Regions from separate parts of the Arthrobacter sp. StoSoilB22 genome, predicted to be linked through region 2. Evidence: predicted binding sites of a transcription regulator. Region 2 holds the regulator's gene; the other holds the start of a gene.
The links. Region 2 encodes LexA, which represses DNA repair genes until DNA is damaged. Its sites were predicted from a motif close to TCGAACANNTGTTCGA; they were not measured.
Positions count from the first base shown of each region.

Region 1 (14,598 bases), 260 kb from region 2:
GGAAGAGCGCGATCATGACCACGAACAGCACAATGCTCTGGACGAGACTATTCTCTTTTTCAATGGGGGCGCTTGTGGCGTTCTTGGACATTCATTCCTCCTCGGCCCCGCAGGGCTCAAAATCTTTGACGGCAGCGGAAGCCTTAGTAGGCAGATGAACCCTGTTCACCTTTGACAATGGCAATTCCGGAACTCGCTCCGATACGTGTTGCACCAGCAGCAATCATAGCCTGTGCATCAGCCAGGGACCGCACGCCACCGGAGGCTTTGACGCCCAGGTCCGGTCCCACAGTCTTGCGCATCAGTGCAACGTCTTCAACGGTTGCGCCGCCGCCATTGAAACCGGTGGAAGTCTTAACGAAGTCCGCCCCCGCTTCCACAGCCGCTTCGCAGGCGATCACCTTCTGCTCATCGCTCAGCATGGATGTTTCAATGATGACCTTCAAGATGGCCTGGCCGGCGTGGACTACCTCGGACACAGCCCGGATGTCCTCCACCAGCGCGCCCTTGTCGTTGGCGCGGGCGGAGGCCATGTTGATCACCATATCGATTTCATCCGCGCCGTCCAGCACGGCACCCCGGGCCTCAAAAGCCTTCACGTCACTCGGCGTGGCGCCCAGCGGGAAACCGATCACCGAGCACGTGAGCACACCGGAACCCTTGAGGGCCTTGGTGACGGTTTTGACCCACACCGGGTTGACGCAGACTGACTTGAACTTGTAGTCGACGGCCTCCGCGCACACCTTGAGGACGTCAGCCTCGCTGGCCTCAGGCTTCAACAGTGTGTGGTCAATGTAGGAGGCGATATTTGCAGGGGCGACGGCTTCGTTGCTCATGGAATCCTTCCGTGCAGGGCGTGGCCGGCCCGGTGGCCGCAGGGTTGTCACTGCCCGTCAAAGGACCATCTTGCCACATGCGCCGGGGGCCTCTCCGGCCCCCGCCAGCAGCACCTCATGCGGCCAGCAGTGCCTGCTGATCCTCTTTCCCTGCACCGAGCAGCAAGCCCGAGGCGCACAACATTGCAGAGGAATCGGCGGAGAGAAGCAGGCCCAAGCGGAGCCCGTCGCAGGACGCGGCATCGCCGATCGCCCAAATGCCCGGGACGGAGGTGGTGAGGTCGCGCCCCACTGAAATGCCGCCGTCGGAGGCTATTGTGAGTCCGGCGCTTTCGGCGAGGTCGTTGCGGGCAGTGCGTTCCTCGGCCAGGACCACCAAGTCGCCCTTCATGCTGCTGCCATCTTCGAAGAGGATGCCGGTTGCCGGCAGTGTGGAACCTTGAGGACGGGCGTCTGGTCCGGTGCCGGTCTCAGTGCCCGGGAAAGGCACGACGGCGGTGGGGCGGAGGGTTGTGCGGACGGGGCGGACTCCGCGGGCCCGCAACACGGCCTCAGCCTGGCCCGCTGCAGGACCGTTACCCACCAGGATTCCCAGCGGGCGGCGGCCCACCAACCGGGTGACGTCTTTGACCGCTTCGCCGATGGAAACGGCGTCATCGATGGTGGAGTAGCTCAGGCCTGATTCGGCGCCTGCCACCGGCGGAAGGGCCGGGGCCGAGCCGGTGGCGATGACCAACTGGTCGTAGGAGAACTCCATGCCGTCCACGGTGGTGACGATCCTTGCATCGGCGTCAATGAAGCTGGCCGCCTGGCCGAAGCGGACCGAGACCTGGGGGAGTTCGGCGAGTTCCAACAGGGCCTCAGGGCACTCGTCGCGGTTGCTGAGTACCGTGATGGTTCCCCGGAAGGCGCGCTGCCGGGAGTCGGACCCGCCGGCGAGTCGCCGCACCAAGGCCTGGGCCGCTGGGCCTGCGCCTGCAATGACGATGTGGTGGGAAGGTGCGGACGGGATGGCGGACATGTTTGGCCCTTTCGCTCATGTGACCTGCTGTTGTTCATCAGCGTAGGGGGCCGGTTTTTCGCGGGTGTTTCGCCGCTGTTGCCATCTAGGGCCTATCCGTAGCGTGGTGTTTACCGGCCGGTAATAACGTGCGTCACATGTGGGTCCCGCCGGGCCGGCTTCAATGCCCGTCTGGAGCGGTGATAGTGCAGATGTCATGATGGACGCATGAGCCACGTCACGTGCGATCTGACTGTTTCCCTGGACGGATATGTTGCCGGTCCCAACCAGCGGCTGGAGGAACCGTTGGGCGACGGCGCAGAGCTCCTGCACAGATGGATGTTCGAGGAGCCGGAGGCGAACGCACCCGAGATTGAGGCGATCCTGGCGGCAGGGGCCTTCATCATGGGACGCAACATGTTCGCAGGACCCGGACCGGCGGCGTGGGACAAGGAATGGCGGGGTTGGTGGGGCGATGAACCTCCGTATCACGCCCCCGTATTCGTTCTGACCCACCACCGTCGCGAGCCGCTGGAGATGGAGGGCGGCACAACTTTTTACTTTGTGACCGACGGCATTGAATCGGCGTTGGCGCAGGCCCGGGAAGCGGCTGCGGACAAAGATGTAGCGATTGCCGGGGGAGCGCAGACAGCCCGCCAGTACCTTTCAGCCGGGCTCATGGACGAGTTGCGGCTGCACATTTCCCCCATGATTCTTGGTGGCGGGGAGCGATTGCTCGACGACGTGGGGAACCTGACGCTTGAGCAGACCGGGGTGCGCGGGACCGGGTTGGTCACGCACGTACGGTATCGACCCAACATAATAGGGTCATGACCCGTTCCCTCCGAGCTGTGGCCAGGGCTGCCATGGTGGCCGTGATCGTTTCTTTCATGACGGCATGCAACGCGCCGGCGCCACTGCCCGAACAGGACCCCCGATCCATTCCGCACGACGCGGACACCGGGCAGACCATTGCTGAAGCCCGCGAGGCCATCGACGCTATTCCCGGGATTTCCGTTACCGACTTTGCGGGCGGAGGCCCACCTAATGTGAAGGGCAACACCGGTTACGCGGTGGCGTTCGACATTGAGCCCGGGTACACCGTCACCTACGGCGACTTGCTCATCGACTGCATCGTCCGCAACGTGTGGGCTGTGGGCGAGGGCTATATGCCCAACACGCAGATCCAGATCTCTGCGAGCACCGCCGACGGCGAGCCATTCTTCGACCTCACAGCCGCAGCCGTGGGCTCGGCCTGGCTCAGCCCGCAAACTTCCACGCCCTCGGAGCACAACACCGTGATTATCCCGCTCAGTGCTGAGGACCCGGAGGGGGCACGGAACCTCTCCCTGTTCAAGAAAGACGGTTCCTGGCCGGGCGTCATACCGAAGCCTTTCTCCTATGACGTCACCGTCAAGAGTGGCTGATCCCACGCGACAGCCGCTCCGCGCGTTAGCGGCCCCCACGGCCGTGGTTTGCCTGAGTACAGGGCGTCGAGGACGCTAAGGTCGGCGCCGCTGACACTTGCCTTACCGCTGGCGCGTGACCTTGCGTGGCTGGCGGAACTCCTCGGGCACGTTGACAACGCCCTTCGGAACAGCAACCGTTATTCCCTTTTTGGTGACACTGGTGACCTTATGACCCAGCTGCTTGGCGTACTCAACCACGGGTCGCGAGGCAGCCCTGTTCCGGGCGATGGCGATGAGCACGATCGTGAGGAACGCGAGGGTCAGCAGTCCGGGCACCACGATGGCGATCGCCGGGCTGATGAGACCGTTCAGAAGCAGGGCCGGACCGAGGAACCACAGCGCGACAGAGGACACCATAAACCCGAGAACCAACTTCTCGGAGTGTGCGTGTACGGCCTGGGCGTGGGCCAGCTCATCCGGGTAGCGTTCCTTGACCATGCGTGTGATGTCGGCGCTAAGCGCGCCACCGAGTTGCCTGGTCCGGTCGGTCATTGCTCTCCTATGTGTTCGTGCCAGAAGTTGTTCGCTTGATCTTCCCTCAAAATACTCGTCATTCGTCTCACCGCGAGAAACCATCGCCCTGAGGTGCCGAGCGAAGCGGAATGGACAGGATGTCTGGGGTCCGCTGTACACTGAATTATCGAACATATATTCGAATAAAGGTGTGTTGTGGGCGTGATAGTCGGCCCCCGCGTGGTAGATGCGGGCTTTTCCCTGATGTCAGTACTGTTGGCACCTATTCCTGTGGCGGCGGGATATCCCTCGCCTGCGCAGGACTATTTTGATGGTCGGATTGATCTCAATGAGCATCTGATCAAGGATGTCACCAGCACGTTCGTGGTGAGGGTGACGGGTCAGTCCATGGAGGGTGCCGGGATCAGTGACGGGGATGAGTTGATCGTTAACCGGGCACTGGAGCCCAAGGATGGGTCCGTCGTCGTTGCTGTCCTTGATGGTGAGTTGACCATCAAAAGGCTGCGCGTCACGCCGTCGGGAGTGGTGCTGCAGGCGGACAATCCCAAGTATCCGGACATTCGAGTGCCCGCGATGTCGGAACTGACCATTTGGGGCGTAGCCACAACGTGCCTGCATCACATTTGATTGAATCCAGCCGGTAGGGCTTCGCACCCTCTGGGTCGCCGACGCCCTCCTGGGCATCCTCTTCCCCACGCTGGCGGCCCTCGGGGAAGGCTTGGCCACGCGGGCCATCTACCTGGATTTCCGTACCACCGGCATCCCGTCTGCCCGGACTTTTCCACAATCCGGTGGGCGGGATGTTTTCTTGTCGGGGCCCGAAGGTACAGTAGAAGTATTCGAATATATGTTCGAATACGCGGCGTGTCCTGCACTGAAACGGCGGCTCGCGTGCTAATGCCGATTTAGGGATGGAAATGTCCAAGCCAGCGCTCATGCACCGCATGCAGGAGATTGCCCATGTGGATATCAACTGCTTCTACGCCTCGGCGGAGCGTGCCTTCAACCCAGCGTTGGAAGGCAAACCGTTGATTGTCCTGTCCAACAACGACGGCTGCGCTGTGACCAGATCGCCGGAGGCCAAGAAACTGGGAATCGGGCTGGGGGAGCCATGGTTCAAGCTCGCGCCACGGGCCGAGGAATGGGGATTGATAGCCCTGTCGAGCAACTACGAACTGTATGGAGACATCAGCTCGCGCGTCATGGAGCTCCTGGCCCGGTACTCAGCATGGCAGGAGGTGTACTCCATTGATGAGGCGTTCCTGGGAGTGAAGGGGCAACCGGATGACCTGCTGGAATTGGGGCGAACCATCAAGGTTGCCTGCCAACGGCATGTGGGGGTTCCCGTTTGCGTAGGGATCGCGCGCACTAAGACTCTCGCCAAGCTGGCCAATAAGTGGGCCAAGCATAATCCGGCCTTCAACGGTGTGTGCCGTTGGGACTCCATTCCCGAGGCCCAACGCGAGGCACTCATGGCGCGGCTCTCCGTGATAGAGATCTGGGGCGTCGCCACCCGGCTCACAAGACGCCTGAACGCGATGGGAATCTTCTCCATCCTGGACCTGGTCAGGGCCGACCCTGTGGCGTTGCGGGACAAATTCTCCATTGTCATGATGCGCACTGTCCTGGAACTGCAAGGCACGCCCTGCATCCCTATGGAGGAAGAACGAATCGGGCGGGACCAACTGATTTTTTCCCGGTCTTTCTCCACGCCGATCACCACGGCCGCGGAGTTACGTCAGGTGCTCAGCGTCTACGGTCAGATGGCCAGTGCCAGGCTGGCCAAGCACGATCTTCAGGCCAAACTGCTGACTGCCTTTGCTGCAACATCGGTCTACAACCCCAACGACAAATCGTTCCCCACCGTCAACATCAAACTACCCATGCCAACCTCGGACCCCGTTCTGCTGACCAAGGCCGCACACGCTCTGGTTCCCAGGATCCAGGAAGGCGTCAGGTACGCCAAAGCCGGGATCATGGTCACTGACCTTCGCCCCAGCGGCAACCAGAAACCATTGGAAATCTTCGAGAACCCGCATGAAGAGCAGGGCATTGGCCCCTTGCTGGAGCAAGTCAGCAAGCGGTATGGCCGGGGCTCCATTGGTTTGGGCCATGCGGGCATCAAGGGCGGCCCGGACTGGTCCATGAAACGGGACATGCTCAGCCCCCGCTACACCACCAACTGGGACGAACTTCCCCTGGTGAAGGCGGCCTAGCGTGGCAGGGAAAACCGTGGCAGGAGGACTAAGCCCGCAGCCGGTAACCCCGCTTCACCACGGTTTCCACCAGCTTGCCGTCCGGAAGGGAGGACCGCAGCCGGCTCACCGTCATATCCAGGGCGTGCACAGAGCCGCGCAAGTCCAACAAGTCAGAGAGAGCCTCCCGGGACAGTACAGCTCCACCCGCACCCAGCAGCGCTCGCAACAGCAGCAGGGGTGCCGGTGCAAGGTCCACCACCTCGCCGTTAATCCGCAAGCAGCGTCCGCGCAATTCGATGGTGGCGCTTTTTGTTTCCAAACGCCGTACGTGGTTCAACGAGAGATGTTCGGTCACCAGCCTGATCAGCGCACCCATGCGGTACCGGTCGGGAATCAGCGGCGTCAGCCCGGCGTCAACCAGCGGTTGTGCGGTGACCGGCCCAACGGCCGCAACAGTTACCGGACCCTTCAGGGCTTCGATGAGCTGGCGGTAGAGGCCCATTTCGTGGGCGGTGCTCCACATCGCATCCACGGCGGGGGCGCTGGTGAACGTCAGGACGTCGAGGTTGCCACCCACCACGGCTTCGATCAGCCGCGGCAGCTTGTCTTCGCCGTCGGGCTTAACCCAGCGGTACGGGGTCACGGTCAGGACCGTGGCGCCGGACATGCGGAGCCGTTCCAACTGGCGGACGTCGGTGTACCCGTGCAGCTGCACAGCGACGGTCTTGTTGCGAACGCCTTCGGCCAGCAGCATGTCCACCAGGGTCGCGGTGGTTTCGTCACTGCTGATTCCGACGTCGGCAAGACCGGCCGCCCGCACGGCGCCGCGGGCTTTGGGGCCACGGACGAACATGCGGCATGCGGACAGCGTTTCCAGGAGTTGCTCGCCGATGCCGAAAGAATCTGCGGCTTCACACCAGCGGCGCATCCCGTATGCCGTGGTGGCGATGCAGATGTCCGGTTTAGCCGCGATGATGGTGCGGGTGTCCTCAATGAGGACCATATCCTCCTGAACCGGGGCGATCTTCAAAGCCGGGGCGTGCAACACGCTCGCACCGCGACGCTCCAGGGCCTCAATGAGGTCCCGGGAGCGGCGGTGCGAGGTGACGCCAATGCGGAATCCGTCCAGCGGCGCTTCTACGGCTTCGGAAGCTTCCGGCGCGGCCGTAGCGTCCTGGACTTCGATGGCATGTGCAAGAGTCATGGGTTCTTACCTTCAGGCTTCAAGGAGCGAAGCCGCGAGTCGGCTCAGTTCAGCGGATGCTTCGGCATGGTTCCGGTTGGCTTCAGCAACGCGGACCACCTCGCCGATGACCAGTACGGCCGGGTTGCTGCAGCCGGTGGCCGCCGTTTCGATGGTACCGAGGTCCGCGATGGTGGTGCGCTGTCCCGGGCGGTAGCCACGTTCCACCACCGCCATGGGCATGTCCGGCCTCATCCCTGCCCGGCGAAGACCAGCGGCCAGCTGCGGCAGGGTACCGATGCCCATGAGGACCACGATCGTCCCGCCAAGGCCGGCAAGATGGGTGTGTTCCTTCTCGGTCAGGGGGGCATGGCCGGAGACCACGGTGAACATGTGGCTCACTTCGCGGTGTGTCACTGGAATGCCGGCTGCGGCGGGCACGGAGATCGCGCTGGTGACGCCGGAGATGACCCGGACGGGAACACCGGCTGCAACACAGGCCGCCACTTCCTCGCCACCACGGCCAAAAACGTACGGGTCCCCGCCCTTGAGCCGGACAACGTTCTTGCCCAGCAGGGCAGCGTCCACCATGAGCTTTTCAATGTCCCGCTGAGTTACTTTATGGAGCCCGGGCTGCTTTCCCACGTCCACGAGTTCTGCAGAGGTCAGATCGACCAGCTCCTGGTAGGGAGCGAGCCGGTCATAAAAGACGACGTCGGCATCGCGCAGTGCGTCCACGGCACCCACGGTGAGCAGGTCCAAGGCCCCAGGGCCCCCTCCCACCAGGGTCACATGGCCTTCGGCTCCGGGAGCAGGCTCAAACGCAACGGGAACCCCGGCGTCGCGGCAGCGTTCCACCAGCGGCAGCCAGCCGGCCCCGCCGTCGTCCACTACGGCCACCAGGAAAGGGCGCTCGGGCAGCTGGCCGTCACCTGGCATGCCTTCGGGGGAGCTGAGCCGGTACACGTTGGCGCCGGCCTTTTGGTAGCGGCGGACTGCTTGACGGGCAGATTGTTCATTTCCCGTAACCAGGACGTCGCGGCCGGTGAGATCAATGGTGAGCTGCATGGTGAACCCCTAGTTTTCTACGCCGACGGTTTCGCTGCGGACCGGGATGGTGGAAGCGATGAGTACGCCGCCCTTTTCCTCGTTGGTGGCCGGACGGATCTGGCCGCGCTCCGGTACGAAGGAAATGGACTCGTCCTTCTGGTTGGGGGCGTTGACGAAAGAACGGAAACGGCGGAGGCGCTCCGGGTCCTTCAGGGTCTCGGCCCACTCGTCCTCATAGGTGTCGATGTGCTTGGCCATCGCCGCCTCAAGCTCTTCAGCGATGCCCAGGGAGTCGTTGACCACTACTTCTTCGACGTGCTTGATGCCGCCGTCCAGTTCTTCCTGCCAGCGTGCGGTGCGCTGGAGTCGGTCTGCGGTGCGGATGTAGTACATGAGGTAGCGGTCGATGTACTTCAGCAGGGTTTCGTCGTCCAGGTCCTTGGCCAACAGCTGGGCGTGGGCCGGGGTGGCTCCACCGTTACCGCCTACATACAGGTTCCACCCATCGGCGGTGGCAATGACACCAACATCCTTGCCACGGGCTTCTGCACATTCACGGGCGCAACCGGAGACGCCCATCTTCAGCTTGTGCGGGCTGCGGAGGCCACGGTAACGCAGCTCCAGCGCGATGGCCATGGCCACCGAATCCTGCACACCAAACCGGCACCAGGTGGAACCAACACAGGACTTAACCGTGCGAAGACTCTTGCCGTAGGCCTGACCGGATTCGAAACCGGCATCCACCAGTTCCTTCCAAATGTCCGGGAGCTGCTCGAGGCGGGCACCGAACATGTCGATTCGCTGGCCGCCGGTGATCTTGGTGTAGAGGTTGTACTTCTCAGCGACGGCTGCGATGACGCCCAGGCCCTTCGGCGTGATCTCGCCACCGGCGATGCGGGGGACCACCGAATAGGTGCCGTCCTTCTGCATGTTCGCCAAGGCGCGGTCATTGGTGTCCTGCAGTGCACCGCGGCCGGCATCCAAAACGTACGCGGAGTGCTGGCTGGCCAGGATGGAGGCGATGGTGGGCTTGCAGATATCGCAACCGGCGCCCGTGCCGTACTTGGCCATGATGTCTTCGAAGGACGTGAGCTCCAGGACGCGGATGGCGTCGAAGAGTTCCTGGCGGGAGAGGCTGATGTGCTCACAGAGGGCCTTGGAGACCTCGATGCCGGACTTCTTCAGTTCGCCTTCAAGGAGCTTCTTGAGCATGGGAACGCACGAGCCACACTGCGTTCCGGCCCGGGTGCAGCCCTTCAACTCACCGAGTTCCTGCACGGGGGAGTTGCCCTCACAGGCACCGCAGCCATTGATGGTGTCGCGAATGGTTCCGGCGGCCACGTTGTTGCAGGAGCAGAGGATGGCATCGTCCGGAAGCTCGGTCTCCGGAGCCTCGCCACCACCGGCAGCGCTCAGGTAGGCGCCCGGCTCGGCGGACAGTTCGCGGCCCAGAAGCGGGCGAAGACTCATGTACGGGGAAGCATCGCCCACGAAGATGCCGCCCAGGAGCGTCTTTGCATCATCGGTGGTGACAATCTTCTGGTAAACGCCACGAGCGGGGTCCGCGTACACGATTTCCAGGGAGTGCTCGGTCCGGGCAAACGCGTCCCCGAAGCTGGCCACGTCCACACCGGACAATTTGAGCTTGGTGGCGGTATCAAAGCCGGGGAACGTTGCTTCGCCACCGTGCAGGCGGTCGGCCACGATCTCAGCCATGGTGTTGGCAGGAGCAACAAGTCCCAGGCACATGCCCTCAAAGTTTGCTACTTCACCGATGGCCCAAATGCCGGCCACTTCGGTGGCACAGAAATCATTGATGACAACGCCACCGCGCTGGCCCAGGCTGAACAGCTGCTCTTCGCCTTCTGCTGCGCGGAAGAGATCGTCGCGAGGCTTGACGCCGATAGCCACGATTACCAGGTCCGCCTCAATGGTGCGGCCGTCAGCCATCAAGACTCCGGTGACATTGCCCTCGTCGTCCGTCAATACCTCGGAGGGGAAGACGCCGCCGTGGACTTCAAAGCCCTTCGCTTCGATCAACCGGCCCAGTGCCTGCCCCGCACCTTCATCCAGCTGGGTGTTCATGAGCCAGGGCGAGCCGTTGATGACAATGGGAGTGGCGCCGAGCTGCTCCGTGCCAGCCGCAGATTCCAGGCCCAGGAGACCGCCGCCGATGGTCACGGCGTTGACCTTACGGCCCAGCTTCCCGCTCAGTTCGGCGATGGCCTTATTGATGGCCCACACGTCCTCAAGTGTCCGGTAAACGTGCGTGTGCTCTGCGCCCGGGATGGGGAGGCGGGCTGCGTCAGAACCTGTAGCCACCACCAGGTGGTCGTACTCATACTTGTTGCCGGCGGCGGTGAGGACACTCTTGGCGACCGAATCGATCTTCACGGCGCGCTCGCCGGTGACCAGGGTCAGGGCCTCGTGGTCCCACATGGACGCATTGCCCAGGGTGAGGTCTACGTCGGTTTCCGTCAGGGCCTTGCTCAGCGCCACACGGTCGTAGGGGAGGTGCGCCTCTTCGGTCAGCACCGTAACCTGCCAACCTTCAAGACCGCGATTGAACATGGCATCGGCGAAACGGTGGGCAGCGGGGCCGCCGCCGACGACGACGATGCGGCGCGGGTTCTCTGTACTTGAAGTGTGTCCGGTCACTGGTGGGCCTTTCGCAGATGTTGCATACGGATCTGTCGCAACGTGTGCTTCCAGCCTAGGGACGGGCAGTTTCGCTTCAGTTTCCCTTATGTTTCGTGATCTTAACTTCTGCATCACGAACGCATTTCATCAGGTGTGAGGTCTCTTTTACGCATTGGACACATACACGGACAACCGATGAAACACCGTGGTCTTAGCTTGGAGGAGTGGCCGCAAGTGTGGCCCGGTCCGGGGGAATGACGGTGAAAATACCAGCACCCGGACACTGTGAGAGGGGCTGAAATGACCGTAATTCTGGACCGTGCCGAGGACCTGACCACCACCGCCGCCTGGCACCGTATTTGCGCGGTGGACGAACTCGAACTGGCTTGGGGCGAAGCCGCGCTGATCGCCGGACGTCAGGTTGCCTTATTCCGCACAGCACCCACCGAAGTCTTCGCCGTAGCGCAGCAGGATCCGGCGACGCTCGCCAACGTTATGGCCCGCGGAATCATCGGATCCCGCGGAACCCGGCCCACCATCGCATCGCCGCTGCACAAAGAGGTCTACGACCTCGAAACCGGCGAATGCTTCACCAACCCCGAACTCAAGCTCGACGCGTTCGCCACCCGTTTGGTGGATGGTTTTATTGAGGTTGAACTCTAGGAGTTTTACAAACCCAATGCTTCGCTGACGTCCCTGAGAACATCATCCAGGGACGTTCGCGCTGCTTGGCGCGCGGCGGCAAGTTCCGCCGCGGACTCCACAGCCTGGATGACTTCCAGGTAACACTTGAGCTTGGGCTCCGTGCCGCTGGGACGAATAATGACGCGGCTCTGGTCCCTTGTGAGGTACAGCAGCCCGTCCGTGGGAGGCAGGGCTTCGCTTCCTTCGGCAAGATCGGTGAAAACCTCGACGGCGGAGCCCCCGAACGCTTCGGGCGGGTTGACCCGCAGACGGTTCATCATGGCATCGAGCAGACCCAGGTCAGCCACTCGTATGCTCAGTTGGTCGCTCGCATGCAGTCCGTGGACCAAGTAGAGGTCGTCCAGCGTGTCGAAGATCGTTTTGCCCTCGGCCTTAGCTGCTGCTGCCAGTTCCGCAATCAACACCGCCGCCGAGATGCCGTCCTTGTCGCGCACCAAATCCGGCGCCACGCAGTATCCCAGGGCTTCCTCGTACCCGTAGCTGAGTCCGGGAACCCTTGAAATCCACTTGAAGCCGGTGAGCGTCTCCTCATGGGCATATCCTGCTGCGGCCGCGATGCGGGAGAGTAGCCGGGAGGACACGATCGAGTTAGCGAACACGCCCGTCTGCGGCTCATCGCCGGCAGCGGCAGCCATGCGCGCCACCACGTGCGCGCCCAGCAGCGCTCCCACTTCGTCGCCGCGGAGCATCCGCCAGGCTCCCGTGGAGGGATCCAGCGCAGCAACAGCGGCCCGATCGGCGTCGGGGTCGTTGGCCAAAACAATATCTGCACCTGATTCTGCAGCCGCGGCGAGGGCCAGGTCCAGGGCGCCGGGCTCCTCCGGATTGGGGAACGCGACGGTGGGGAAGTCCGGGTCCGGCTCAGCTTGCTCGGCCACCAGCGTGACGTGGGTGAACCCCGCGGCGTGGAGGACGGAAACAGCCGTTTCACCGCCAACACCGTGCATGGGTGTGAGGACGATTTTGAGGTCCCGGGCCGGGAAATGGTCCCGATCCACCAAAGCGGCCACGGCGTCTTCGTACTCGGCGACGATGGACGTGGGCAGCACGGTCCAGCCGTCTTCTGCCAGCGTGATCGAATCCAATGCACCTACAGCCTCGATCTTGGCTGCGATCTCCGCGTCGTATGGCGCCACGATCTGCGAACCGCGTCCGCTTTCGGTCACGGCGTGCCGTCCGAGGTAGACCTTGTAACCGTTGTCTTGCGGCGGGTTGTGACTGGCGGTGACCATCACGCCGCCGTCGCACTTCAGTGACCGGACCGCGTAGGCGAGCAACGGCGTCGGAAGTGCTGCCGGCATGAGGAAGGTCTCGATGCCGGCTGCTGTAAAGATTGCCGCGGTTTCCTGGGCGAAGATGTCCGAGTTGTAGCGGGCATCGAAGCCGACGACGGCGCGAGGCCGGGTGCCTGGCGCCGCTGCGGCTATGGTCTCGGTGAGGAAAGCGGCGAGGCCTGCCGCTGCCCGGCGAACGACGACGCGGTTCATCCGGTTGGGGCCGGGACCGAGCGCTGCCCGAAGGCCGGCAGTGCCGAACTGCAGGGTGCCGTTGAAGCTGTCGCCCAGTTCCTGCGCTGCTCCCGCATCACCGCTCTCGGCGAGCTCGGCCAGCTCGACGAGAGCAGCCGCCGTCGCCGGGTCCGGGTCTTGGGAAGCCCATTGGCGGGCGTCGGTGATCAGCTGTTCGAATGCGGCATCGCTGGATGTCATAGGGTCAAAACTATCCTCAATGAGACCTTAGCGGGCAACGAGGTGCAGGATCCCGCCCCAATGAGTGGTCGTAAAGGGTGAGATCCCGCCCCTCAGAGGAGTTCAAAGAGATCGGGAAGTAATGGTGAAGTCCGTGTCGCCGCCCGTGCTGAACACCGAGGAGGCCGCACTATCCCAGTCCGGGAAGAACGTGTCAGAAAGAGCCACGTCGCCACCCTCGGCGAAGACTTCCACGGAGGATGAGTCCAGGAGGATGGTGAGATGGACCTTGGTGCCGGGGGAGGGCAGCGCCACTTCATGAAACGGGCTGAACTTAGGGGAGAAGTTAGTGGTCCCGGCCTGTGAACGGTCCACCCTCACAGTCCCACTCTCCTTGTTATAGGAGACGCGCAGCCCGGACTCGGAGCCTGGTGAGTGCCGGAGGAGAACGCCTGCCTCGCGCGCCGACGTCAGGTCCATGTCCAGCTCGATCAACTGGGTGCGCCGGTGGAAGTCCTGGCCGAGGTCCTTGATTGCGGAGCCGACGGTGAGGTTTTTGCTCTTCACTTCACCGGCGCGTTCCATCGTTCCCCGGGCCACTCCGGCTATGGAGGATCGCAACTCAAACCTCTTCCCGCCCCGAACCAGGGTGAGTTCACGGGGAATCGCCATGGAACCGCGCCACGGTGTGGTGGGCACGTCCTGGGCATAGTCCCAGTTGCCCATCCACCCCACGAGTACGGGTTTGTCCCCGGGTGCCCCGGAAATGGAGTTTGCGGCATAGTAGTCGGCGCCGTGGTCCAGCCACTGGGATTCGTCGAGCGGCGCGTCGGGAGCGGCCGCATCCTCGGCGGTAAAGCGTGTCCCATCGAATTCGCCCACGAAGTACTGCATGCCCGAGCCGCCTGCAATGCCGCCGGGGTTGATGCTCAGCAGCATGACCCACTTCTTGGCAGTGGAGTCCTCCACATCCATCTGCAGGAGTTCGGGTACTTCCCAGAGCCCTCCCTGTGCGCCGACGCCGGAGAAATCGCTCAGGTACTCCCAGCGGAGGAGGTTGGTGGACTTGAACAATTTCACTACCTGGGCGTCGGCCACCACGGTGGTCATCACCCAGTAGCGGCCTGGCTCGTACCAAGTGATTTTGGGGTCACGGAAGTTGTTGTTGGTGGGTGTCAGGTTCAGGACCGGGTTTCCCTGGTACTTCTGCCAGGTCATGCCGTTGTCCACGCTGAACGCCACCGACTGGGCCTGCGCGCCTTGGGGCAGCACGCCGTTCTTGCCGTAGGCGCTGGTGTAGAGGGCCACCATGGGTGGATTCTCCGCCGACCCGAGTCCCGAGGCGTTGTTCTTGT
Region 1 is NZ_AP024652.1:1,387,524-1,402,121, forward strand. It holds gene LDN70_RS06680 (hypothetical protein) at 1-91, opposite strand, end outside; gene deoC (deoxyribose-phosphate aldolase) at 144-836, opposite strand; gene LDN70_RS06690 (FAD-dependent oxidoreductase) at 952-1,857, opposite strand; gene LDN70_RS06695 (dihydrofolate reductase family protein) at 2,065-2,670, shown strand; gene LDN70_RS06700 (hypothetical protein) at 2,667-3,263, shown strand; gene LDN70_RS06705 (hypothetical protein) at 3,366-3,797, opposite strand; gene LDN70_RS06710 (LexA family protein) at 3,975-4,406, shown strand; gene LDN70_RS06715 (Y-family DNA polymerase) at 4,697-5,995, shown strand; gene LDN70_RS06720 (uroporphyrinogen-III synthase) at 6,024-7,181, opposite strand; gene cobA (uroporphyrinogen-III C-methyltransferase) at 7,194-8,228, opposite strand; gene nirB (nitrite reductase large subunit NirB) at 8,238-10,868, opposite strand; gene nirD (nitrite reductase small subunit NirD) at 11,151-11,513, shown strand; gene LDN70_RS06740 (phospho-sugar mutase) at 11,519-13,264, opposite strand; gene LDN70_RS06745 (glycoside hydrolase family 32 protein) at 13,367-14,598, opposite strand, start outside.
Region 1: the regulator LexA is predicted to act here: its motif matches at 3,946-3,961, upstream of LDN70_RS06710 (LexA family protein).

Region 2 (14,598 bases):
TAAAGTGAAACGCATGTTCTTGATCTTTGAGTAATCAGCCCACAACGCCAAGTCATCAGGCGTTCATGGTACCGCCCGCGACGCAGGCCCGGTTCGGCATTTTGCCCATGCCGGCCTTTCCGCCCGGCAGGTCCTTAAGGCTTTGTCCGTTTGCTCCTCATGTGGGGCCGGACACTCTGAAGATCCCCGCTCGTTTGTGCAGTGGACCGTGGTGTAACGCGGCCCTGTGTTGCAGCCGGCGGAACATCCTCACCTCGGCCCAAGGACCCTCCTGCGGATTCCATCACGCCACTTTTACAACAGCCGCCCTCCGCAAGAGGGGTGGCCGTTCAGGACACAGGAGGCCCTTTTGGCCGATGCCCGTCAGCCCAGCGCGAATAGCGCCCCATCGAGCAGCAAACAGCACTATTCTGGAATTGCCGAACAGTCTAAGGAGACCATGACCACCCAGAAGCACTCCGGATCCGATTCCGACGCCCAGGACATGAGTCCTGAACAAATCCAGGCCGTGATCGACCGGATTCTTTCCAAGGATGTACCTGCGCAGGCATCCGACGACAACGACGCCAACGGTGTGTTCGGCAAGGCGCAGGCGATTTCCACGCTGGACCAGGAACACAGTATTTATGACGGCGACCAGGAAGACCTGGCCGAACGCCGCGCCCTTCGGCGTACCGCGGGACTGTCCACCGAACTCGAGGACGTCACAGAGGTCGAATACCGGCAGCTGCGCCTGGAGCGCGTTGTCCTGGCCGGCCTGTGGACGGAGGGGACTCTTGCTGATGCGGAGAACTCCCTCCGTGAGCTCGCCGCCCTTGCCGAAACGGCTGGATCCGAGGTGCTGGACGGTATTGTTCAGCGCCGGCAGAAGCCGGACCCCGGGACCTTCCTCGGATCCGGCAAGGCCCAGGAGCTCAAGGACATCGTCGCCGCCACCGGCGCAGACACCGTAGTAGTGGACACGGAGCTTGCCCCGTCACAGCGACGCGGCCTTGAGGACATCGTGAAGGTCAAGGTAGTCGACCGGACCACACTGATCCTGGACATCTTCGCCCAGCACGCCAAGAGCCGCGAAGGCAAGGCCCAGGTTGAGCTCGCACAGCTCGAATACCTGCTCCCGAGGCTTCGTGGTTGGGGTGACTCCATGTCCCGTCAGGCCGGTGGCCAGGTGGGTGGAGCAGGCGCCGGCATGGGCTCGCGCGGTCCTGGTGAAACCAAGATCGAACTCGATAGGCGGCGAATCCGCACCCGCATGGCCAAGCTGCGTCGCGAAATAGCCGCGATGAAGCCGGCGCGCGAGACTAAGCGCGCCAACCGCCGTCGTAATGCTGTTCCGTCCGTCGCCATCGCCGGGTACACGAACGCCGGCAAGTCGTCCCTCCTGAACCGCCTCACGGACGCCGGTGTCCTGGTGGAGAACGCCCTGTTCGCCACCTTGGATCCCACGGTCCGCAAGGCGCAAACTCCGGATGGCATCGGCTACACCCTGGCAGATACCGTTGGGTTCGTTCGTTCATTGCCCACCCAGCTGATTGAGGCTTTCCGGTCTACATTGGAGGAAGTGGCGGACGCAGACCTGATCCTCCATGTGGTGGATGCATCACACCCCGATCCTGAGGGCCAGATCGCTGCTGTAAGGACCGTTTTCACCGAAGTGGATGCCCGTAAGGTTCCTGAAATCATCGTCCTCAACAAGGTCGATGTCGCGGATCCTTTTGTGGTGGAGCGCCTCAAGCAGAAGGAACCCCGCCACGCAGTGGTGTCCACCCGTACGGGCCAGGGCATTGCCGAACTGTTGGAAGACATCAGCCGATCCATTCCCCGGCCGGGCGTGCGCCTTGAACTGCTCATTCCCTACGACCGCGGGGAAATGATCAACAAACTGCACAATTCCGACTCGGAAATCCTCAGCCTTGAGCACGAGGAGAACGGGACCCGCGTAGTGGTCATGGTGCGCGAAGGCCTGGCCGCCGAACTGGAGTCATTCGTCAGCAATGGTTGAGAAGGTGGCGGCGGACGCCGTCAAGTCGGTGGGGGAGAAAGCCACCCTCGAGTTGTTGGACCGGGCTGTTGCCGGCATGGGCGGACAAAGCCGTGCGGGTCAGCATGAAATGGCCAAGCATGTGACCCGGGCTATTGAAACCGGGGAGCATTTGCTGGTTCAAGCGGGAACGGGAACGGGCAAGTCTTTGGCTTACCTTATTCCGTTGATCGCTCACTCCATGGACAGCAACAAACCGACGCTGGTGTCCACCGCCACCCTGGCACTCCAGACCCAGATTGTCGGCCGTGATCTTCCCCGGCTGCTGGAGACCATCAACCCTGCCCTTGAGCGCCCCGTCAACGTGGCGTTGGTCAAGGGCAGGGCCAATTATGTGTGCCTGCAGAAGCTTGAAGGCGGGTTCCCCAGCGAGGAGCCCTCCGAAGGGCAGCTGTTCTCCCTGGGGGAGGACACCAGCGTCCCTCACTTTGCTGCCTCCACGGGTGGACCCCAATCGCAGCTGGGCAAGGAAGTGGTCCGCCTCAGGGAATGGGCGGAGAAGACCACTACCGGAGACCGCGACGAACTCATGCCCGGCGTCACCGACAGGGCTTGGCGGCAGGTTTCCGTCACGTCCATGGAGTGCCTGGGTGCCCAGAAGTGCCCCGTGGCAGAAGAGTGCTTCAGTGAGCTGGCCCGTTCAAGGGCTGGTGAGGCCGACGTCGTAGTCACCAACCATGCCATGTTGGCCGTCAGCGCCTTTGAAGGCCTGGCTGTCTTGCCCGAGTACGACGTCGTGGTGGTTGATGAGGCGCACGAGCTTCAGGACCGGGTAACCGGAGCCGTTTCAGGACAGTTATCCGTGGCCATGGTCCACGCGGCGGCATCAAGTGCCCGCAAGCATACGGCCATCACCGTGGACGCCCTCAACGCAGCTGCGGACAGCTTGGATATGGCCATAGCTGGCGTGCCCAACGGTCTGTTGCCCAACGGCCTCAACGACGAACAGCTGGATTGCCTTGACCAATTGCGGGACGCCACGCGCGCCGCGCTCTCGGACTCGAAGACGGATTCTTCAAACGCGGTCGACGGCGGACGGCAGCTTGCGCGCTCACGGCTCATGCTCATCCTGGAACTGTGCGAGCGGATGCTCGCCGCGAAGGAGAACCGCGAAGTGGTCTGGTTCTCGCGGAACAGCACGTTCGACCCCCAGCAGGGATATTCTCCGCCGGACGAGACAGCTCCTGCATTGATTAATATTGCCCCGCTCAGTGTGGCGGGGCGGCTTCGAGAGGGGCTCTTTGCCGGCCATACTGTGGTGCTGACCTCTGCGACCCTGGCCATCGGCTCGGCCTTCGAGCCCGCCGCGGGTGGTCTTGGCCTGATTGGAGACGGCGCGCCGAGCTGGACGGGCATTGATGTGGGATCGCCCTTCGACTATCCCAAACAGGGTGTTCTATACGTGGCAAAGCACCTGCCCAAACCGGGCCGCGGTACTTCGCCGGAGGCGCTGGACGAATTGGAAGACCTCATCCGGGCGTCCGGGGGCGGAGCGCTTTGCCTGTTCTCCTCGCGGCGTGCTGCCGAAGAAGCCGCCGATGCCATGCGGCTCCGGCTGGATGTGGACATTCTCTGTCAGGGAGAATCCACCATGGCGGCCCTGGTGAAGCAATTCGCGGACGAGCCAGATACGTGCCTCTTCGGAACCATGTCCCTGTGGCAGGGGGTAGACGTTCCGGGTGGCTCATGCCGACTGGTGGTTATTGACCGCATTCCCTTCCCACGTCCTGACGATCCCCTGATGACTGCCCGTTCCCGGGCGGTTGCCCAATCGGGCGGGAACGGTTTCATGGCCGTGTCAGCCACGCACGCTGCCATTCGGCTGGCGCAGGGCGCTGGCCGACTGATCCGCTCGACGGGAGACAAAGGGGTGGTCGCGGTACTCGACTCCAGGCTTTCGACCGAGCGCTACGGGGGCTTTCTACGTGCCGCCCTGCCGCCGTTCTGGGCCACCACGGACCGGTCGGTGGTTCGAGGCGTTCTGGAACGTCTGGGCTCGGCTAAAGCCCCGTAATGCACAGCTTCCCGTGAACACCTGCTGGTGTCCACGGGAAGCTGCGTTTAAAGGGCGTGAGCGCTTAAAGAGAGCGCAGTACCGAGACGACCTTGCCCATGATGGTGGCCTGATCTCCGAGGATGGGCTCGTACTGGGTGTTTTGGGGGAGCAGCCACGTGTGACCGTCCCGCTGCCGGAAAGTCTTCACGGTTGCTTCATCATCCAGCAGGGCGGCAACGATGTCGCCGTTGATGGCATCATTCTGTCGCCGGACCACCACCCAGTCGCCGTCACAGATAGCAGCATCGATCATGGAATCGCCGGCCACCTTCAGCATGAACAGTTCGCCATGCCCCACGAGTTGCCGTGGGAGTGCAAGCACGTCTTCCACCGTCTGGTCAGCCAGGATCGGTCCACCTGCCGCGATGCGCCCCACCAAGGGGACCATGGCGGTATCACTGGCGCTGGCTAGCTCGGTGACGGCCAGGCCACCGGCGCTGCGAAGGGTGGTCGGAGCGTCCACACCGGGGATGGGCCCGCCATCAAGGGTTAGGGGCATCAGCACTTCCATGGCGCGGGGACGCTTGGGGTCCCGGCGGAGGTAGCCGAGCTTCTCCAATTGGGACAACTGGTGCGTGACGCTGGACAAACTGGCCAGACCCACGGTGTCGCCGATTTCGCGCATGCTGGGAGGGTAGCCGTTGTCATTGACTGACCTCTGGATGGTCTCCAGGATCTTTTTCTGCCGGACGGTCAGGCTTTTGGGACTCTTTTGAGGCTGTTGGCTCCGCAGGGGTGCCCCTCCGCCTGTGGCTTTCGCTGCCATGTTCGCCAATGCCTTTCCATTCCGCCCTGATGAGGGCCAGGGGTGTCAGGTCTGCAAAAATGTCAGACCCTCCTGTTCCACTGAAACAGTGCTGCTTCTTCACTCAAACGTAGGGCAGGCACAGGCGTTTATCAAACATTTGTTCTAGCGAGTCTCGACACCGTTCGTTGATAAGTGCTAAAAATGTCATAGCAAGGTTCGAATATGTGTTCTATAAACCTGATGCTGAAGCTGGATGTTCGAACAAAGCGTTCGAACATCCGGGGCAGGCCCAGGGGAACACAAAGAATTGGCAGCCAGGCACCGGGCATCCCGGAGCGTGGCAATAGCTCAGAAGGGCTCAGCTCATGTCCGCAGTCACTACGTTCGCTGATTTCCGTACTACCCAGGCACCCGCTCGCCTGCGCCTGACCCGAAGGGGACGGATCGTCTTCTTCGGCATCCCGGCCATGCTGTTGGTTGCAGCGTTGCTGAGTCTTGCCGGATTTATCAACTCCCCGGCCAAGGCAGCCGACTCGCAGTCCCAACTGCGTCCGCCTGTTGCCGTCACTGTTACAGTCCAGCCAGGTCAGTCCCTCTGGGGCATCGCCGGCGCTGCCGCTCCCGAGCGTGACCCCCGCGACGTCATCGCCGAGATCATCCAGCTCAACGACCTCCGGGGCGGCCGCATCCTGCCCGGCCAGCAGCTGTTCGTCCCTGCAAACTGATCCCTCGGCACCCGCAGAAATCAAGGGTCGGGCGTCACAGTTAGTCGGCAGTCCCGGCCGCCCCTTAAACTGGGTTGGTGAGTGACCAGCTTGAGCGACTTGACCGACTTCCCCTTCGGACCAACCTGCGTGGATTGAGCCCCTATGGCGCACCGCAGCTCGATGTCCCGATCCTGCTCAACGTCAACGAAAACACTCATGGCGTCCCCGCAGATGTCCAAGCCGCCATCACTGAGGCCGTGGCCGCTGCGGCCACCGGGCTGAACCGCTATCCGGACCGGGAGTTCACCGAACTTCGTGAAGCCTTGGCCGAGTACCTTGGCCACGGGCTTTCCCCGGACAACATCTGGGCGGCCAACGGATCCAACGAGGTCCTGCAGCAGATCCTCCAAGCCTTTGGTGGACCCGGCCGCAAGGCATTGGGCTTTCCTCCCACGTACTCCATGTACCCCCTGCTCGCGAGTGGCACTGACACCGAGTATGTCCGCGGAGTCCGCGCGGACGACTACGGGCTGGACGCCGAATCGGCCGCTGCTCAGGTCCGGGAAACGGGCGCCAACATCGTTTTCCTGTGCTCGCCCAACAACCCCACAGGTACGGGCTTGGGATTGGACGTCGTGGAGGCTGTTTACGAGGCCGGCGAAGCCAGCCAGGCCATGGTGATCGTGGATGAGGCCTACCACGAGTTCGCACACGACAACACGCCGAGCGCCCTGACCCTGTTGCCCGGACGCGAGCGTCTGATCGTCTCGCGCACCATGAGCAAAGCATTCGCTTTGGCGGGCGCCAGGCTCGGATACATGGCGTCAGCCCCGGAAGTCACGGACGCCATCAGGCTGGTCCGTCTCCCATACCACCTCTCTGCCGTGACGCAGGCAACGGCCCTCGCTGCGCTGAATCACCGCGAAGCCCTCATGGCCGACGTCGAGGACATCAAGGTCCAGCGCGACAGGATTGTGACTGAACTGCTCCGCATGGGCCTCCAGCCTGCTGCTTCGGACTCCAACTACGTCTTCTTTGGGGGACTGGAGGATCCACACACTATCTGGCAGGGCCTGCTGGACGCCGGCGTGTTGATTCGCGACGTCGGTATCCCGGGGCATTTGCGTGTCACCGCTGGAACCGAGCCGGAAACTACTGCGTTCCTGGAGGCCTTGGAAGCCCTGCTGGACGGCACCGCGCCGCACCACGCCTAAACTTGTTCCTAGACCTAACCCACCCCTCCGTGTATAAGGATGTCCCAATGAGCGAAACCGGCGCCGCGCCGACCGCTGCCCGCACCGCGCGCATGGAGCGCACCACCAGTGAGTCTTCGGTCCTGGTGGAGATTAACCTGGATGGTTCAGGCGTCTCGGATATCAGCACTTCGGTTCCGTTCTACGACCACATGCTGACGGCTCTGTGCAAGCATTCCCTGATTGACATGACCGTCAAAGCTACTGGCGACACCCACATTGACGCCCACCACACGGTGGAAGACGTCGCCATTACCTTCGGCGAGGTCCTCCGAACGGCGCTGGGCAATAAAGCCGGTATTCGTCGCTTTGGTGAAGCCACGGTTCCTTTGGACGAAGCCTTGGCGCACGCCGTCGTTGATGTTTCCGGACGACCCTACCTGGTGCACGGTGGCGAGCCGGTCGGACAGGAATACCACCTGATCGGCGGACACTTCACGGGATCGTTGACCCGTCACGTTTTTGAAGCAATTACGCTTCACGCCGGAATCTGCCTCCACATGAACGTCCTGGCCGGCCGCGACCCCCACCACATCGTTGAGGCCCAGTTCAAAGCCTTTGCCCGCGCGTTGCGTGCAGCTGTTGAGTCCGATCCCCGTGTGGAGGGCATTCCCTCCACTAAGGGCGCACTATGAGCGGCCAGATTCTGAACAATGGAGCCGTGGCCGACGCCATAGCGTCCGTAAAGCCGGAGTCGCCTGAAGGCAAGCCAACCGTCACCGTGTTGGACTATGGATCGGGCAACGTTCGCTCTGCCGTCCGCGCCCTCGAACGTGCGGGCGCGCACGTGGTGTTGAGCTCCAAGCCTGAGGACGTGCTCAACGCTGATGGTCTGGTGGTGCCCGGAGTTGGTGCCTACGAGACCGTGATGAAGGAACTCAAGTCCGTTGATGCCATCCGCATGATAGGGCGTCGGGTTGCCGGTGGCCGTCCTGTGCTGGCCATCTGCGTGGGTTTGCAGGTTCTCTTCGAAGCCGGAGTTGAGCACGGCACCGAGTCCGAAGGCATGGCTGAGTGGCCAGGCAAGGTTGAGCTCCTTCCCGCTCCAGTGGTGCCGCACATGGGTTGGAACACCGTGGACGTCCCCGAAGGCTCAAAGCTGTTCGAAGGTGTTGAACAGGAACGCTTCTATTTTGTGCACTCTTACGGAGTCCAGGAGTGGAACTTCGACGTCGTTCAGCCCCGTATGGCTCCTCCCATGGTGACGTGGTCCGAGCACGGTGCACGCTTCATTGCCGCAGTGGAAAACGGCCCGCTCTGCGCCACGCAGTTCCACCCGGAGAAGTCAGGGGATGCCGGGGCCCGGCTCCTGCGAAACTGGGTGGATAGCCTCCGTAAGCCCGCTTCGAAAGAATCCGGAAGCGGTGCCGCTTAGATGTGGTGGTCGGTATTACTTATGGGCCTCGCCGGCCTGCTGGTAGGTGGGGGGATCTCCTTCCATCAGCAGAAAAAGCCGCGTTGGGTTTCTATTTCTTTCTACGTGCTGGCAGGGATGTCCCTCCTGGCCGCCTATCTCCTGACGCTGGGAAACTGAACCAGTCGTTCAACTAGCCGCATCACCCTTTTCGAACTTCAAGGACACACATGACCTCCTCCGCCCAGTCCGTTCTGGAACTCCTGCCGGCCGTTGACATTGTTGACGGCCAAGCGGTCCGCCTCCTCCAAGGAGAAGCAGGCTCGGAAACCAGCTACGGGACCCCGCTGGAAGCAGCACTGAACTGGCAGAACGCCGGTGCCGAATGGGTGCACATGGTGGACCTCGATGCAGCTTTCGGACGTGGAGACAACGCCGCGCTCATCAGCGAGGTGGTGTCGCAGCTCGCCGTCAAGGTGGAGCTCTCCGGCGGACTGCGGGATGACGAGTCTCTTGAGCGTGCACTGGAACTGGGTGTCGCCCGCGTGAACCTTGGAACCGCGGCGTTGGAGAACCCCGAGTGGACCCGCCGTGCGATCGACCGCTTTGGTGACAAGATCGCCGTCGGCCTTGATGTCCGCGGCACAACGCTTGCCGGACGCGGTTGGACCAAGGAGGGCGGCGACCTCTGGGAGGTTCTTGCCCGCCTCGAGGATGCCGGCTGTGCGCGTTATGTAGTCACCGACGTCACCAAGGATGGAACCCTTCAGGGGCCGAACGTGGAACTTCTGCGCCAGATGGTTGAGAAGACCGGTAAGCCTGTGGTCGCCTCCGGCGGTATCTCCAGCCTGGAAGACCTCCGTGTCCTGCGCGAACTGGTCCCGCTGGGTGTTGAAGGTGCGATTGTTGGCAAGGCTCTCTACGCCGGTGCCTTTACTCTGCCCGAAGCACTGGACGTTGCCGGCCGCCGCTGATGCCTCATAACGCAGGTCACCAGCACGGGGATCAAGGTCAGGCCAGGCGCGAGCTACCCGGCCACATCGCGGCTGCGTTGGCCGGCGCCGGGGGAGCTACGGACTCTGCAGGCCAGCCCTGGGCCGGTAGGAGCCTCAGCGGTGACGACGCCAAGATCCACAATTTCGAGGACGACGACGGCTCAGCGGACCCCGGGTACGTAGCCGCCGTCGCGGCTCTGATCAACGGAACCGGCAGCGAGGCAGACGTTGTGGCCTCCTTGGCGACGGCACGGGTTTTCGTTCCGGTAGTTGCTCAGTTGGCTGAAGAAGCAGAAGGCGTTGACGGCCTGCACGCTGACAAGCAAGCGGATATGGCTTTGGTCACACTGAAGGCTCCTGATGGCCGCACGGCCATGCCGGTCTTTACCTCCGCAGCCGCTCTCGAGGCATGGCACTCGGAGGCCCGGCCGGTTGCCGTTTACGCCGCGCGTGCGGCGCTTTCGGCGGTATCCGAGGGCGCGCAGCTGTTGGTGCTGGATCCCGGTTCCGACTTTGCCTTTGTTGTGCGGCGCCCGGCCGTGTGGGCCCTTGCCCAGCAGAAGGACTGGACGCCGTCATACCTTGATGATCAACTGGAGTCAGCTCTCGCTTCAACGGTCTCGGCCTTTCAAACGGTCCGTCGCCTTGAGACGCAACCCGGCGGCGGTGTTGCGTCGCTGACGGCCGATGGCCGCCAGGTCTCAGGAGGCGGTGCGGGGCCGGAACTACGCGTTGTTCTTTTCCTTGAGGATGGACTCGACGCCGTAGCAGTGCAAACTCTCGTTGCCCAATTGAACGAGGCGTGGGCGCAAATGGATTCCTTTGCCGAAAGCGTTGATTCCATGGAAGTAAAACTGCAGCGTGCAGCACAGGAGCCCACGCAGTATTAACGGCAGTACCGGTTCCCCGGGGCTGCCCTGGGGAACAAGAGGATTTAGCCAGTGAACTTCGCTCTCTATAAAGAGATGCTGTCCATCCGACCTGTCCGGCGTTTGCTGATAGTGGGCATGATTGCCCGCATTCCGCACTCGGCTGCTGGCGTGCTGCTCACGCTGCACATCGTGCTCACACTTGGCCAGGGTTATGCCGCCGCCGGTGCAGCAGCTGCTGTGATGACCATTGGCATTGCGCTGGGCGCTCCTTGGCGCGGCCGCCGCGTAGACATGGTGGGCCTCCGCAAGGCGCTGATCCCTTCAGTCGTCTCGGAGACTGTCATCTGGTCGATCGTCCCGCATGTTTCCTACGAGTGGTTGCTGCCGCTGGTGTTCGTCGGCGGCCTTTTCACGCTGCCGATCTTCAGTGTCGTCCGGCAGTCTCTGGGCGTCATGGTCGACGGCGAGCAGCGGCGTTCGGCGTTCGCCCTCGACTCCATCGCCACCGAGCTGGTCTTCATGATCGGGCCGGCTGTGGGGGCAATCGTCGCCACCAGCGGTTTTTCGGCTATTGGGCTCACGGCCGTGGGCGTCTCCGTGTCCGTGGCCGGGCTGTTCCTGATGTGGTTCAACCCGCCCACCCGCAGCGAAGCGGTCTGTACTCCGCAGGAGTCCGCGGACCGGGCTGCAGCTGACCTGGTTGCTGCCGAGGCAGCGATGGTGGCGTCAGCGCCTGCCCACGTCCAGGAGGCGGCGTCGGAAATGGCGTCGTCGACATCCCGAACTGCAGGCCTTAGAAATCGTGTGGCCAGGAACTTTACGTGGTTCACCGTCTCTGTTGGTGCACTCTTCACTGTTGCTGCGGGATCGGGCATGGTGTTGAGCGGTTCCGATGTCAGCATCGTGGGTCTGTTGGAACGCGGCGGGCACCAGAATGAAATCGGTATTGTGTTCTTCTTCTGGTGCGCCGCGTCGGTGGTTGGTGGCCTCATTTACGGGTCCATGAAGCGGTCCATCTCGCCCATGCTCCTGCTGTTGGGCATGGCCGCATTTACTATTCCGATGGGATTTGCCCAGGACACCTGGACTCTGGCGTTCCTCTCGCTCCTGCCTGGCTTGTTGTGCGCCCCGGTCTTGTCTGCCTCTTCCGAGAAGGTGGCTGACCTCGTTGAGGAAGAGCGCCGGGGTGAAGCCATGGGCTGGTACGGCTCCGCGCTGACCGCAGGAGTCGCGCTCGGCGCACCTCTGGCCGGAGTCTTCATCGACACCGTTGGACCGTCCGGCGGGTTCGCGGCCGTGGGAATCGCCGGCGTCGTCCTGTGTGCGGCGGGACTCGTCCTGACGTCCTTGCGTCGCCGGGCAGCACGGGTCTGAAAAGCTCACCTGACGACGACGGCGGGTCGACCACCTGGTCGACCCGCCGTCGTAGTTTCTTGCCGTAGTTGGTGCTAGTTCACCGGTCCGGTGAACTTTTCGCCCGGGCCCTTGCCCGGTGCGTCGGGAATGAGTGACGCTTCGCGGAAGGCCAGTTGCAGTGAGCGCAGGCCATCGCGCAACGGACCTGCGTGCTGTGAACCGATCTCCGGGGCGGCTGCCGACACCAGGCCGGCGAGGGCGGTGATCAGCTTGCGGGCCTCGTCCAAGTCCTTGAGGTCCTCGGCATTGGGGTCATCTGCCAGGCCAACCTTGACGGCCGCCGCACTCATGAGGTGGACGGCGCCGGTAGTAATAACTTCCACGGCCGGAACTTCAGCGATGTCGCGGATCTGCTGGGACACCCCGGCATCAACGGCGGGGGCGGCGTCTTCGCTATAGGAGTTACGGGAATTGCTGTCTTCAGTGCTCATACTGGTAAGCTTGTCACAGACCGACTGGAAGTCGTTATTCACAGGCAACATGCGCAATACATGCTCCCGCCTCACGCAATGTGCGCTTGGCGGGTTGTTTCTGTAGAATTGGTTTTCAGTTTGCAAGCGGAGTTCTCTCCCACCCGCGTCAGCCGCTCCCTTCGGGGACAGGATCCCTTTTCGGGACAAGAGGTTGCCGGGTACCTGGTCGGACGCTTTTGGAGGCACTGCCTCCGGATGCGTGTGCTTCCCTGGAGGAAGTGCTACCGATCTTCGAGGCCTTCGATTGCACCAGCAATTGGGGGCCTTCTCTATTTGCCGGTGACATCACCACAACCACAGGAGCTTTAACATTAGCGAGCCAAGAATCAATGAGCGTATCCGCGTCCCCGAGGTGCGGTTGGTCGGTCCTGCCGGCGAACAGGTAGGAATTGTCCGCATCGAGGACGCCCTGCGTCTTGCTGCCGAGTCCGATCTCGATCTCGTTGAAGTTGCCCCGCAGGCTAAGCCTCCTGTTTGCAAGTTGATGGACTTCGGTAAGTACAAGTACGAAGCCGCAGTGAAGGCCCGCGAGGCCCGCAAGAACCAGACCAACACGGTTCTGAAGGAAATCCGCTTCCGCCTGAAGATCGACAAGCACGACTACGAAACCAAGCGCGGACACGCACTTCGGTTCCTCGGTGCCGGCGACAAAGTGAAGGCCATGATTCAGTTCCGCGGCCGTGAGCAGCAGCGCCCCGAGATGGGTATCCGCCTGCTGCAGCGCTTCGCTGAAGATGTTGCTGAGGTTGGCATCATCGAGTCCAGCCCGCGCATTGACGGACGCAACATGGTCATGGTGATCGGCCCCCTGAAGAACAAGGCTGAAGCCAAGGCTGAAGCGCGCCGCGCTACGCAGCGTGCTGAAGCCAAGGCGCAGAATGAAGCCAAGGCGTCCGGACGTGTTGACACCAAGGGCGAGCAGGCTCCGATGACTCAGAGCCTCGCTGACCTTCTGCCCGAGGGTTTCAAGGTCACCGAAGAGGAGACCACGCAGGAAGCGGCCGAAGCCCCCGAGGCCCAGGCATCGGTTACTGAAGAAGCTCCCGCTGCTGAGGAAGCAGCGGTTGCTGAAGAGGCCCCGGTTGCTGAAGAAGCACCTGCTCCGGATGTTGAAGAAGCACCCGTAGTGGAGGCGCCTGCAGTAAAGGCAGCGCCGGCACCGGCCAAAGCAGCTCCCGCCAAGGCAGCACCGGCACCTGCGAAGGCAGCCCCCGCCGCCAAGGCTGCACCAGCTGAAGCAGCTCCGAAGCCAGTGGTTCCGGCAGCCGCCCCGAAGCCCGCAGTTCCTTCGGCTCCGAAGCCCGTCGCCAAGCCGGCAGCTCCCAAGCCGGCAGCTCGGCCCGCAGCTCCCAAGGCTGCGCCCAAGCCAGCATCACGCAAGACCAACTAGTTCAACGCCGTGGAGGCTCTGCCTCCATCGGCAAGCAACCAGCACGCCGACCCTCGTAGGCCGGCTGCACGATAGAATCGCGGACTTGTCCGTGGATACGTAAGGAGATCGGTTCCCATGCCGAAGATGAAGACCCACAGCGGTGCTAAGAAGCGCTTCAAGCTGACCGGTACCGGCAAGCTGAAGCGTCAGCAGGCCAACCGCCGTCACTACCTGGAGCACAAGTCCTCCAGGCTGACCCGTCGCCTCGCCGGCGACAAGCTCGTCTTCAAGGGCGACGCCAAGGTCATCAAGAAGATGCTCGGCGTCTAAGTTCCAAGTTCTTTGGTTACTGCCATCCGGCAGGGACCGACTACACCAAAAGCCTTCTCAGGCCGGCCGGGTTTCCGGCAGTAGCAGCTTGGGATAAAGATTTCTGAAGGAGTACGCACGTGGCACGTGTGAAGCGGGCGGTAAACGCCCACAAGAAGCGCAGGGTTGTCCTCGAACGCGCAAAGGGTTACCGCGGTCAGCGTTCGCGCCTTTACCGTAAGGCCAAAGAGCAGCTGCTGCACTCGTTTGTGTACAGCTACGGTGACCGCCGCAAGAAGAAGGGCGATTTCCGTCGCCTCTGGATCCAGCGCATCAACGCTGCATCCCGCGCCAACGGCCTCACCTACAACCGTCTGATCCAGGGCCTCAAGGCCGCTGAGGTCGAGGTTGACCGCCGCATGCTGGCCGAGCTGGCTGTCTCCGACGCCAACGCTTTCGCCGCTCTGGTGAACATCGCCAAGGCAGCACTTCCGGCTGACACGTCCGCTCCGGCCGCTGCTGCTGCTCCCAAGGCTGCTGCTCCCAAGGCTGCCAAGGTTGCTCCGGCTGCTGCCACTGCAACCGCTGTCAAGGCTGTCGTTTCCGAGAAGCCGGCCATCGACGGCGCAGTTGCTGCTGATGGCGACGAGGCTCCGGAAGGCTACGCCATCAAGGGCAACGCTGAGTCCAAGAAGTACCACGTTCCGGGTTCCACCTGGTACAACACCACCGCTGCTGAATACTGGTTCTCCACGGTTGAGGCTGCAAAGGCTGCCGGCTTTGAGCCTGCAGGCGGAGAAGCCCGCCAGCAGATCAAGAACTAGTCGCAACTGCCACTAAAGTTCTTTATATGAACGAAACCGGGCGCCCGCAAGACTTTCCGATGACCAACCCCCGAGCTGATCGGGTGAGGGACGTCGCCAAGCTTGCCGGGCGCCCGGCCCGTTTAAAGCGCGGTCGTTTCCTTGCAGAAGGACCGCAAGCGGTGCGTGAGGCGTTGAC
Region 2 is NZ_AP024652.1:1,648,541-1,663,138, forward strand. It holds gene hflX (GTPase HflX) at 440-2,002, shown strand; gene LDN70_RS07840 (ATP-dependent DNA helicase) at 1,995-4,055, shown strand; gene lexA (transcriptional repressor LexA) at 4,120-4,863, opposite strand; gene LDN70_RS07850 (LysM peptidoglycan-binding domain-containing protein) at 5,211-5,570, shown strand; gene LDN70_RS07855 (histidinol-phosphate transaminase) at 5,648-6,766, shown strand; gene hisB (imidazoleglycerol-phosphate dehydratase HisB) at 6,814-7,440, shown strand; gene hisH (imidazole glycerol phosphate synthase subunit HisH) at 7,437-8,180, shown strand; gene LDN70_RS21290 (CG2302 family histidine operon protein) at 8,181-8,339, shown strand; gene priA (bifunctional 1-(5-phosphoribosyl)-5-((5-phosphoribosylamino)methylideneamino)imidazole-4-carboxamide isomerase/phosphoribosylanthranilate isomerase PriA) at 8,390-9,133, shown strand; gene LDN70_RS07875 (SseB family protein) at 9,133-10,044, shown strand; gene LDN70_RS07880 (MFS transporter) at 10,096-11,400, shown strand; gene LDN70_RS07885 (DUF1844 domain-containing protein) at 11,475-11,873, opposite strand; gene infC (translation initiation factor IF-3) at 12,268-13,305, shown strand; gene rpmI (50S ribosomal protein L35) at 13,423-13,617, shown strand; gene rplT (50S ribosomal protein L20, sunset domain variant) at 13,737-14,420, shown strand; gene LDN70_RS07905 (TrmH family RNA methyltransferase) at 14,447-14,598, shown strand, end outside.